Regions from separate parts of the Pseudomonas sp. JV414 genome, predicted to be linked through region 2. Evidence: predicted binding sites of a transcription regulator. Region 2 holds the regulator's gene; the other holds the start of a gene.
What was found. Region 2 encodes sigma-54, which starts transcription at its own class of promoters, with help from an activator protein. Its sites were predicted from a motif close to ANTGGCATNNANNTTGCTNT; they were not measured.

Region 1 (5,516 bases), on a different contig from region 2:
GCCGCCCTCGAAGCCGATGGGCAACTCGATTGGCAAAAACTGTTCGCCAGCCAGCCGTCCAAAGCGGCCAACAAAGCCAATGCCGAGCCAGCCAGCGCGCCGGCAGTAGCCGATTCGCCGAAGCCTGAACCGACCGCGCCGAGCAAGCCTTGGCAGGTTCTGCTCAAAGACGTGCAGCTACGTGATTATCAGGTGCACCTTGCCGACCGCAAGGCCCAACCGGAGGTGGCGCTGGAGCTGGGCCCGCTGAACCTGGACCTGCAAAATTTCGACAGCCTCAATGGCTCACCTTTCAACCTCAAGCTCGACACCGGCGTGGGCAAGCAAGGCAAGATAACAGCAGATGGCGTGGTCAATCTGGCCCCGATCAGCGCCAAACTGAACGTGCAGACCAAGGACATCGATCTGCGCGTCGCCCAGTCCTACATCAACCCGTTCATTCGTCTCGAACTGCGCAGCGGCATGCTGGGCAGTGATCTGGCGGTCGACCTGAAAAGCACCGAACCGTTGGCGTTCAGCGTCACAGGTAAAGCCCAGGTCGATCAACTGCATACCCTCGACACCCTGAAGACCCGCGACTTCCTCAAGTGGCAACAGTTGGTGCTCGAAGGTCTGAACTATCAGCATGGCGACAGCCTGTCGATCGACAAGGTCAACCTGTTCCAGCCCTATGCGCGCTTCATGATCAACGATGATCGCACCACCAACATTGATGACCTGCTGATCCCGCAACCGGCCGATTCCGGCACCACAGCCGCCGCGGCCAAACCGGCAGCCGGAAAAGAAAAACCGCTGGGCATCCACATTGGCGGCATAGCCATCAATGATGGTTCGGCAAACTTCGCCGACTTCAGCCTGACCCCGAACTTCGCCACTGCTGTTCAACAGCTCAACGGGAAGATCGGCACCATCGACAGCCGCCAGGCAAAACCGGCCAGTGTCGACGTCAAAGGCAAGGTCGACCGCTATGCGCCGGTGACCATCAAGGGTTCGGTCAACCCGTTCGACCCGATGGCCAGCCTGGACATCGCCACCAGTTTCAAACGGATGGAACTGACCACCTTGACGCCCTACTCCGGCAAGTTCGCCGGTTACCGTATCCGCAAGGGCCGACTCAATCTCGACCTGCATTACAAGATCACCAACGGTCAGCTCCTGGCCGAAAACAAAGTGGTGGTCGAGCAGTTGCAACTGGGTGAAAAGGTCGACAGCCCGGACGCAGTGAGCCTGCCGCTGAAATTGGCGATTGCCTTGCTCAAGGATGTCGACGGCAAGATTTCCATCGAGCTGCCGGTGAGCGGCGACCTGAACAATCCACAGTTCAGTGTCATGCCTATTATCTGGCAGACCCTGCGCAACCTGATCGTGAAAGCGGCCGCAGCGCCATTCAAAATGATTGGCGGACTGGTCAGCGGTGGTGGTTCGGAAAACTTGGGCACCGTGGCATTCGCACCGGGTTCAAGCGACCTGAGCAAAGACGCTGAAGCGGCGCTGGTCAAACTGTCTCAGGCGCTCAAGGAGCGTCCGGCCCTGCGCCTGGAAATCGAAGGCACCGCCGCCAAGAGCAGCGATGGCCCGCTGATTGCCGAGCAACGTCTGGAGCGGGAATACCAGTACAACTACTACAAAATGCTCCAGCGCCGCGGTGACAAAGTACCGGCCCAGGCCTCGTTGCTGGAAGTGCCGGACAACGAGAAAGGCCCGCTGCTTGAAGGGATCTACCGCACACGCCTCAAGACTCAGCCGCCTGCCGAATGGAAGGACTTGGGCAAGGAAGAGCGCAGTAAAAAAATGCGTGAAGGCGTGATCGCGTTCTGGAGCTCCAGCGAGGTGCTGTTGCGTCAACTCGGGCAAGAACGAGCCAGCAGCATCAAGGATTATCTGGTGGACAAGGGTCAGTTGGCCGATGACCGCGTGTACTTCATCGACGCCAGCCTCGGCGAAGCAGAAAGCGATGGCCGGGTTATCACGCCTTTGCACCTGGATGCCGAGTGATGGGCACTCGCTGGCTTTTGAGCCTGGCTCTGATGCTGATTGCCGGCCAGGCAGCGGCGGCCGACACCTTGCGCTGCGGTAGTCAATTGATCAGCGTCGGGGACAGGGCCGACGAAGTGCTGCAAAAATGCGGAGAGCCTGTTGCCCGCGACGTGTTGGGCTACAAGCGCAGCGCCAATCGGCGGGAAGAGTTTCAGGTCGAGGAATGGACCTACGGGCCCAACAGCGGGATGTACCAGTACCTGCGCTTTGAAGGAAACCGGCTGGTTCGAATCACCAGCAAGCGTGGCAACTGAACAGATCAAAAGATCGCAGCCTTCGGCAGCTCCTACAGGTGTACTCATTCCCATGTAGGAGCTGCCGAAGGCTGCGATCTTTTGATCTTTCTTTTGATCTTTGTTCCCCAAAATAGAACAGGCCCCGACACGGATGCCGGGGCCTGTAATGGCCACGTCCTTGTGGCCTTCGCATGAACTCTCAAGTAGCGGCAGACGTATGACTCGGCCCGTCTACCGCACCTTCTCCCGGTCCAGGCGAGAAGCCTTGTCTTACTCGGATTTCAGGCCGTCAGCGGATACCGCTTTGACACCTTTGATGTTCTTGGCGATAGCCACGGCGGTTGTTTTCTGAGCGTCTGTCAGAACAGTCATGGAAGACAGGGAAACAACGCCTTTGTTGGTTTCGACTTTGATGTCGGTGCCTGGGATGCCTTTTTCGGTTACCAGGTCTGCTTTGACTTTGGTCGTGATCCAGGTATCGGAAACATCCTCTTTCGCTTCAGTAACTTCACCGGCGGCCAGCATCATGGGTGCCTGAGTCGCTTGGGTGGTCTGTGCAAATGCAGCGTTGGCCATGGTCAGGGTCAACGCGGTAGCAGTAGCGGCAGCGATAGCGAACTTCTTCATACGAGTAACTCCTGTATTTCTGGAAAGTCTGCTGCGTGTCTTGTCAGCAGGGTTACAGGAGATAGTGCGAACGCTGTGCCAACGACTCGATAAAAAATAAATACTTGCAAATCAACAGCTTATAAAAATAGGTGACTTTCGAAATCATGCAAATTGCATGACTACGAAATTATCTACATGCAACTTGCGGGTTTTAACGCAGGCCTAAGGCCATGAATTGTCGGGATTTTCTTGATTATCTAAATCGCCCTTAAATGCCGAGCAAAAAAATGCCCCGCGTCGTGGCGCGGGGCCTTTGAAGGATGAAAATGGATCAGGCGCCAGTGCAGCCTTTAGGCGCGTATTCCTGTTCAGCCGTGGTGGCACATGTCCAGCCACCGGTGAGTGTACGTGTAAGCGTAATGGTTTTGCTGAGCACCGGCCCTGGAGCGTTGAGAATCGTGCAGCCAATAGTGCCTGCACCGTCAGCGGCGGTACCCGATGCCGTAATCGTGCAATTACCGGTGGTCACCGTACCGCCGATCAGTGCGAGGGTGGGGTTAGTGCCCTGGTTGATGATGTCTTCGAAAGGCACTTTCAGTGCCGAAATTTCTGCAAGGGCAGCGGTTACTTTCGCCCGCGCCTGGTACTTCGAATACTGCGGCAATGCGAACGTTGCCAGAATCCCGATGATCGCCACCACGATCAGCAGTTCAATCAGGGTAAAACCATTTTGATTTTTCATAGACAGGCTCCATGCATGAGTCGAAATCTCATGATCTGAACAAGGCACAGCACAGGTCATGCCAAGCCGCGCGCGCCCCTGCCTGCGGGGCGCGAGATCACGCTAAAGACCTTTCCTACCCCAAGGATCCGCACTATCTGACACTTTTTGTCACCTCACCCCGGCTGGTTTGGTTCCACTGCTTGACTAGGCTATAAGACATTAACCGCCTGCGTCCGGAATCCCAATGAATGACATCGCCCTTAGCGGTCTGGCCAAGCAATTGGTGCTGGCCGAACTGATCACTGACCAAAGTGCGCAACAGGCGTATCAGCAGGCCCAACGCAATCGAATTTCGCTGGTCAGCTATCTGGTGCAAAACAAGCTGCTGAAAAGCTGGCAGGTCGCCGAGGTGGCCTCGGAACATTTCGGCATGGCCCTGCTGGACCTCAACTGCCTGGACAAGGACACCCAACCCCGAGGGCTGGTCAGCGAGAAGCTGATCCGTCAGCACCACGCCCTGCCCCTCTGGCGGCGTGGTAACAAGCTGTTCGTGGGGATTTCCGACCCGACCAATCATCAAGCCATCAACGACATCCAGTTCAGCACCGGGCTGAGTACCGAAGCCATTCTGGTGGAGGAAGACAAGCTCAGCGACGCCATCGAAAAATTCTTCGACAACCACTCCACTGGCCTGGAAGACATGGCCGATATCGACCTCGACGGGCTGGACATCGAGTCGGTCGATGAGCAGAAACAGGACCCCATTGCAGGGCAAGATACTGATGACGCGCCCGTGGTGCGATTCGTCCACAAGATGCTGCTCGATGCGATCAAGAGCGGCTCTTCCGACCTGCATTTCGAGCCCTATGAAAAAATCTACCGCGTGCGGATGCGCACCGATGGCATGCTGCGGGAGGTCGCCAGGCCGCCGACACAACTGGCCAACCGAATTGCGTCCCGGCTGAAGATCATGGCCAGCCTCGACATCTCCGAGCGACGCAAACCCCAGGACGGGCGAATCAAGATGCACCTGTCCAAAAGCAAGTCCATCGACTTTCGGGTCAACACTCTGCCGACCTTATGGGGCGAGAAAGTGGTGATACGGATCCTCGACCCGTCCAGTGCCCAAATGGGCATCGATGCCCTCGGCTACGAACCCGACCAGAAAGACCTGTACATGGCCGCCCTCAAGCAGCCACAGGGGATGATCCTGGTGACCGGCCCCACCGGCTCGGGCAAGACCGTGTCGCTCTATACCGGGCTGAACATCCTCAACACCGTCGACATCAATATTTCCACCGCCGAAGACCCGGTAGAAATCAACATTGAAGGCATCAACCAGGTCAACGTCAATCCGAGGCAGGGACTGGATTTCGCCCAGGCGTTGCGCTCGTTTCTGCGTCAGGACCCGGATGTGATCATGGTCGGCGAAATCCGCGACCTCGAAACCGCCGAAATCGCCATCAAGGCTGCCCAGACCGGGCACATGGTGCTTTCCACCCTGCACACCAACAGCGCCGCGCAAACCCTGACCCGCCTGCACAACATGGGGATTCAGGGGTTCAACATCGCGACCTCGGTCAGCCTGATCATCGCCCAGCGCCTGGCGCGCAAACTGTGCAGTCATTGCAAAAAGCCCATCGAGATTCCCCGCGAGGCATTGCTCAAAGAAGGCTTTCCCGAGGAACGCATCGGCTCGTTCACGATCTATGAACCGGTCGGTTGCGATCAGTGCAACAACGGTTACAAAGGGCGAGTAGGGATTTATGAAGTGGTAAAGAACACCCCAGACCTGCAGCGGCTGATCATGGCCGAAGGCAATTCACTGGAAATCGACATCCAGATGCGTAAGGACGGCTTCAACGACCTGCGTACTTCGGGCCTGCTCAAGGCCATGCAAGGCATCACCA
Region 2 (5,516 bases):
GGCTTCCAGGTGCAGCAGCGCACTGATTGGCGAGGTGCAGCCTTTGAGCCGGCAGTGGGGGATGGCGATGCCGTTGCCGAAACCGGTAGAACCGAGTTTCTCACGGGCAATCAGGGCCTCGAAGACGTCCTGCATTTCCAGATCCGGTACTTCGCGGTGGATAAGGTTGGCAATTTGCTCGAGGGCTTTCTTTTTACTGCCACCCGGCGCGTTCACTTGAGAACGGCCGGGGGTCAGGATGGTTTCTAGTCGGATCATGGATTGGGGGGGTTAACGACCGGTTGCGCCCTGGAGGAGGCTCTGGGTCTTTTCCTTATGCTTTTTGAGTTGGCGATCCAGCTTGTCGGTCAGCAGGTCGATGGCGGCATACATGTCCGTATGCTCGGCATTGGCGACCACTTCTCCGCCGGGAATATGCAGCGTGGCTTCGATCTTCTGCAGCAGTTTTTCGACGTTCATCGTGACTTGTACATTGGTGATCTTGTCGAAATGCCTCTCTAATCGGTCGAGTTTTTCGCCGATATAGGTGCGCAGGGGTTCGGTCACTTCCAGTTGGTGTCCACTGATGTTGACTTGCATACAGCTTCTCCTTCGTTGCCAGTGCATAAAGCGGCAGGCAGAAATGCCTGCCACTGGAACGCTGTGGCGAGCCCGGCGGCTACATCAACCGCTTCCGTTCGCTGGAAGGCGCGATCCCCAGGGATTCGCGGTACTTGGCGACGGTGCGACGGGCTACCTGAATGCCTTGTGCCTCCAGTAAACCAGCGATCTTGCTGTCACTCAACGGCTTTTTCTGATTTTCCGCGGCAACCAGTTTTTTGATGATCGCGCGGATCGCCGTGGACGAGCATTCACCGCCTTCGGAGGTACTGACGTGGCTGGAAAAAAAGTATTTCAGTTCATAGATGCCCCGTGGGGTATGCATGAATTTTTGCGTGGTCACCCGTGAAATCGTCGATTCGTGCATGCCCACCGCTTCGGCGATGTCATGCAGCACCAACGGTTTCATGGCTTCGTCACCGTATTCAAGAAAGCCGCGCTGATGCTCGACGATCTGGGTGGCGACTTTCATCAGGGTTTCATTGCGGCTTTGCAGGCTCTTGATGAACCAGCGAGCTTCCTGCAACTGATTACGCATGAACGTGTTATCAGCGCTGGTATCGGCGCGACGCACGAAACCGGCGTACTGGGCGTTGACCCGCAGGCGTGGCACCGATTCCTGATTCAGCTCCACCAGCCAGCGCTCGTTGTCCTTGCGCACGATCACGTCGGGAACGACGTATTCGGCTTCGGCGGACTCGATTTGTGAACCCGGGCGCGGGTTGAGGCTCTGGACCAATTCGATGACCTGACGCAGTTCATCTTCCTTGAGCTTCATGCGGCGCATCAGCTGGCTGTAGTCGCGGCTGCCGAGCAGGTCGATGTAATCGGTGACCAGGCGCTTGGCCTCGGCCAGCCAAGGGGTCTTGGCGGGCAGCTGGCGCAGTTGCAGCAGCAGGCATTCGCCGAGGTTGCGGGCGCCGATGCCAGCGGGTTCGAATTGCTGGATGCGGTGCAGGACGGCTTCGATTTCGTCCAGTTCGATGTCCAGTTCCGGGTCGAAGGCTTCGAGGATTTCCTCGAGGGTTTCGTCCAGGTAGCCCTGATTGTTGATGCAGTCGATCAGGGTCACGGCGATCAGGCGATCGGTGTCGGACATCGGTGCCAGGTTCAGTTGCCAGAGCAAATGGCTTTGCAGGCTTTCACCGACCGATGTGCGGGTGGTGAAATCCCACTCGTCGTCATCGTTGCTCGGCAGGCTGCTGGCGCTGGTCTGGTAGACGTCCTCCCAGGCAGTGTCGACGGGCAATTCGTTGGGAATACGCTCGTTCCAGTCGCCTTCCTCGAGGTTATCCACCGTTGGGGCGGTTTCCTGGTAGGAGGGTTCCTGAATGTCGGCGTTGGGTTTCTGTTCGGCGCTATCGGCCAAGGGGTCGGCGTTATCGAAGTCGTCGCCTTCTTCCTGGCGTTCGAGCATCGGATTGGACTCCAGGGCCTCCTGGATTTCCTGTTGCAGGTCCAGGGTCGACAATTGGAGCAGGCGGATGGCCTGTTGCAGCTGCGGTGTCATCGTCAGCTGCTGGCCCATTCTCAAGACTAGCGATGGTTTCATGGCAGGGGCTTAACACCTTATTCGCCGGCGCACATGCGCCATCCACTACAGGGCGCCGAAGCGCCAAACATAAGCAAATTATATGCCTGAAACTGGAGTGTTTGCCTAGAGCGCTGTAACAATAAAAACTTATTGATTTTTTTATTGAAGCGAGCGCTCTCTCGGCGACCCGGGCACCTCAGTGCTTACAGGCGGAACTCATGACCCAGATACACTTCCTTGACCAGTTCATTGGCCAGGATGGTGGCGGAGTCACCTTCAGCGATCAGTTGGCCATCGTTGACGATGTAGGCGGTTTCGCAGATATCCAGGGTTTCGCGGACGTTGTGGTCCGTGATCAGCACACCAATGCCTTTGGCCTTGAGATGATGAATGATCTGCTTGATGTCGCCCACCGAAATCGGGTCTACGCCGGCGAAGGGTTCGTCGAGGAGGATGAATTTCGGATTGGTGGCCAGTGCCCGGGCGATTTCCACGCGGCGGCGTTCACCACCGGACAGGCTCATGCCAAGGTTGTCGCGGATGTGGTGGATGTGAAATTCCTGCAGCAGGCTTTCCAGCTCTTTGCGACGACCGGCCTTGTCGAGTTCCTTGCGAGTCTCGAGGATGGCCATGATGTTGTCGGCCACCGACAGTTTGCGGAAGATCGACGCTTCTTGCGGAAGATAACCGATACCCGCCTTCGCACGACCGTGCATCGGCTGGTGGCTGACGTCCAGGTCATCGATCAGTACGCGGCCCTGATCGGCCTGTACCAGGCCGACAATCATGTAGAAGCAGGTGGTTTTACCGGCACCGTTAGGGCCAAGCAGGCCGACGATCTGACCGCTGTCGATGGACAGGCTGACGTCGCGCACGACCTGACGGCTCTTGTAGCTCTTGGCCAGATGCTGAGCTTTCAGAGTTGCCATTACTGGGCCTTTTGCTCGTCGGTTTTCTTCTTCGGCTGGATCACCATGTCGATGCGAGGGCGCGACTCGGTGACCTTGTTGCCCGTGGCACGACCGGCGCTCGCAAGCTTTTTGACGGTGTCGTAGACGATTTTCTCGCCTTGGGTGACGTTGTTGTCTTTATCGATGACTTTGGCGCGATCGATCAGCACGACGCGGTTCTGCGAGGCGTGGTACTGAATAGTTACGCCGTAGCCCTGAACCGGCTTGGTATCGCCCGCCGTTTGCAGTTGCTCGAAGTAGGCGAGGTTGCCCACCGAGGTCACCACGTCGATGTCGCCGGCCGGGGTGCGGGTGATGGTCACGGTATTGCCGGTGACCTTCATCGAGCCCTGCGTAATGATCACATCGCCTTTATAGGTAGCAACGCCGTTCTTGTCGTCCAGTTGGGCATCGTCGGCCTGAATGCGGATGGGCTGCTCTTGATCGTTCGGCAGAGCCCAGGCGCTCACGCTTCCCAGTGCTGCGCCCAGACTGAGCAAAATAGGGAGGGTTTTAACGAGCCTCATACTGTCCTCTTACGTTCGATAGCAGGTGTATCCTGCTTTCTTTCAAGTACGCTTTCATTCCGTTGCCTGTCGATACACCGCCAGCGCCGTCGATTCTAACGGGTTGATCGGTCTGCGCATATTGCTGCTGCGGGAACACTGTCATACGGGTGGTGGTAATCAGGGTTTTGCGGTTCTTTTCGTCGAAACGCGTGATACGTACCGAATCAATCAGCTCGACCTGAGTGCCGTCCGGGTTGACTTCGCCGCGCTCGCTCTGGACGTGCCAGGGGAATTCGGTGCCACGGAACATGTTCAGGTCGGGGTTGGTCAGCAACGTCACCTCGGTCGCTTTCAGGTGTTCGACCTTGTCCGACGTCATTTCGTATTGCAGTTTGCCGTCGGGCAGGTACTGCACGCTATGGGCGTTGATTGCGTAATAGTCGATCGCGCTTTCATCGACCTTCACCACTGGCTTGTCGAGGAAGCTTTCCGGGCTGATGTTCCAGTAGCCGACCGCTGCAAAAATCGCTGCGATGCAACCGAACACCAGGATGTTGCGAATCTTTTTGCTCAGCATGATGGGCTCACAGGTACGCGGCGTTGGCCGCATCGAGGCGGCCCTGGGCGCGCAGGATCAATTCGCAGAATTCGCGAGCGGCACCCTCGCCACCACGGGCCAGGGTGATGCCGTGGGCGTGTTCGCGCACGAAACTGGCAGCGCTGGCTACCGCCATGCCAAGACCGACACGGCGAATCACCGGCAGGTCTGGCAGGTCGTCGCCAAGATAGGCCACTTGTTCATAGCTCAGGTTTAGCTGGGCAAGAAGTTCGTCGAGTACCACCAGTTTGTCTTCGCGACCCTGGTAAAGGTGTGGAATACCGAGGTTCTTCGCGCGCCGTTCGACCACCGGGGTCTTGCGGCCGCTGATGATAGCGGTCTGCACGCCGGCTGCCATCAACATCTTGATGCCCTGGCCGTCGAGGGTGTTGAAAGTCTTGAATTCGCTGCCGTCTTCGAGGAAGTACAGGCGCCCATCGGTCAGTACGCCGTCGACGTCGAATACCGCCAGTTTGATCTGTTTGCCGCGTTGCAGCAGGTCCGTGCTCATTACATTACTCCCGCACGCAGCAAATCGTGCATGTTCAAGGCGCCGACCGGGCGGTCTTCGCTGTCGACCACTACCAGTGCGTTGATCTTGTGGTCTTCCATGATTTTCAGCGCCTCGGCGGCGAGCATCTCGGCGCGGGCGGTCTTGCCGTGGGCGGTCATCACTTCATCAATGGTCGTGCTGTGGATATCGATGGTGCGGTCCAGCGTGCGGCGCAGATCGCCGTCGGTGAAGATCCCGGCGAGCTTTCCATCTGTGTTCAGTACAACGGTCATGCCCAACCCCTTGCGGGTCATTTCCATCAAGGCATCCTTGAGCAGCGTACCGCACATCACTTGCGGCAATTCGGTGCCGGCATGCATGACATTTTCCACTTTCAGCAACAAACGGCGGCCAAGGGCGCCACCCGGGTGGGAAAAAGCGAAATCTTCAGCGGTAAAACCGCGAGCTTCAAGCAAGGCAACGGCGAGAGCGTCGCCCATGACCAGTGCCGCGGTGGTCGAAGAGGTGGGCGCCAGGTTCAGCGGACAGGCTTCGTGTTCGACGCTTACATTGAGGTTGACTTCCGCAGCCTTGGCCAACGGCGACTCGGGGTTGCCGGTCAGGCTGATCATCTGAATGCCCTGGCGCTTGATCAGCGGCAGCAAGGTGACGATTTCATTGGTGGAGCCGGAGTTCGACAGCGCCAGAATGATGTCATCACGGGTGATCATGCCCATGTCGCCATGGCTGGCCTCGGCCGGGTGCACGAAGAACGCCGTGGTGCCGGTGCTGGCGAGGGTGGCGGCAATCTTGTTGCCGATGTGCCCCGATT

Region 1: F6R97_RS19080 (pilin) is a predicted target of sigma-54. The motif match lies at 3,671-3,690, and genes of this name have one in related genera.

The regions. Positions count from the first base shown of each region.
Region 1 is NZ_VYKC01000017.1:270,089-275,604, reverse strand. Features, by position in the region: gene F6R97_RS19095 (DUF748 domain-containing protein) at 1-1,995, shown strand, start outside; gene F6R97_RS19090 (DUF2845 domain-containing protein) at 1,995-2,291, shown strand; gene F6R97_RS19085 (BON domain-containing protein) at 2,544-2,900, opposite strand; gene F6R97_RS19080 (pilin) at 3,214-3,624, opposite strand; gene pilB (type IV-A pilus assembly ATPase PilB) at 3,851-5,516, shown strand, end outside.
Region 2 is NZ_VYKC01000007.1:113,615-119,130, reverse strand. Features, by position in the region: gene ptsN (PTS IIA-like nitrogen regulatory protein PtsN) at 1-258, opposite strand, end outside; gene hpf (ribosome hibernation-promoting factor, HPF/YfiA family) at 271-579, opposite strand; gene F6R97_RS10240 (RNA polymerase factor sigma-54) at 659-2,152, opposite strand; gene lptB (LPS export ABC transporter ATP-binding protein) at 2,338-3,063, opposite strand; gene lptA (lipopolysaccharide transport periplasmic protein LptA) at 3,063-3,611, opposite strand; gene lptC (LPS export ABC transporter periplasmic protein LptC) at 3,598-4,170, opposite strand; gene F6R97_RS10220 (KdsC family phosphatase) at 4,178-4,702, opposite strand; gene F6R97_RS10215 (KpsF/GutQ family sugar-phosphate isomerase) at 4,702-5,516, opposite strand, start outside.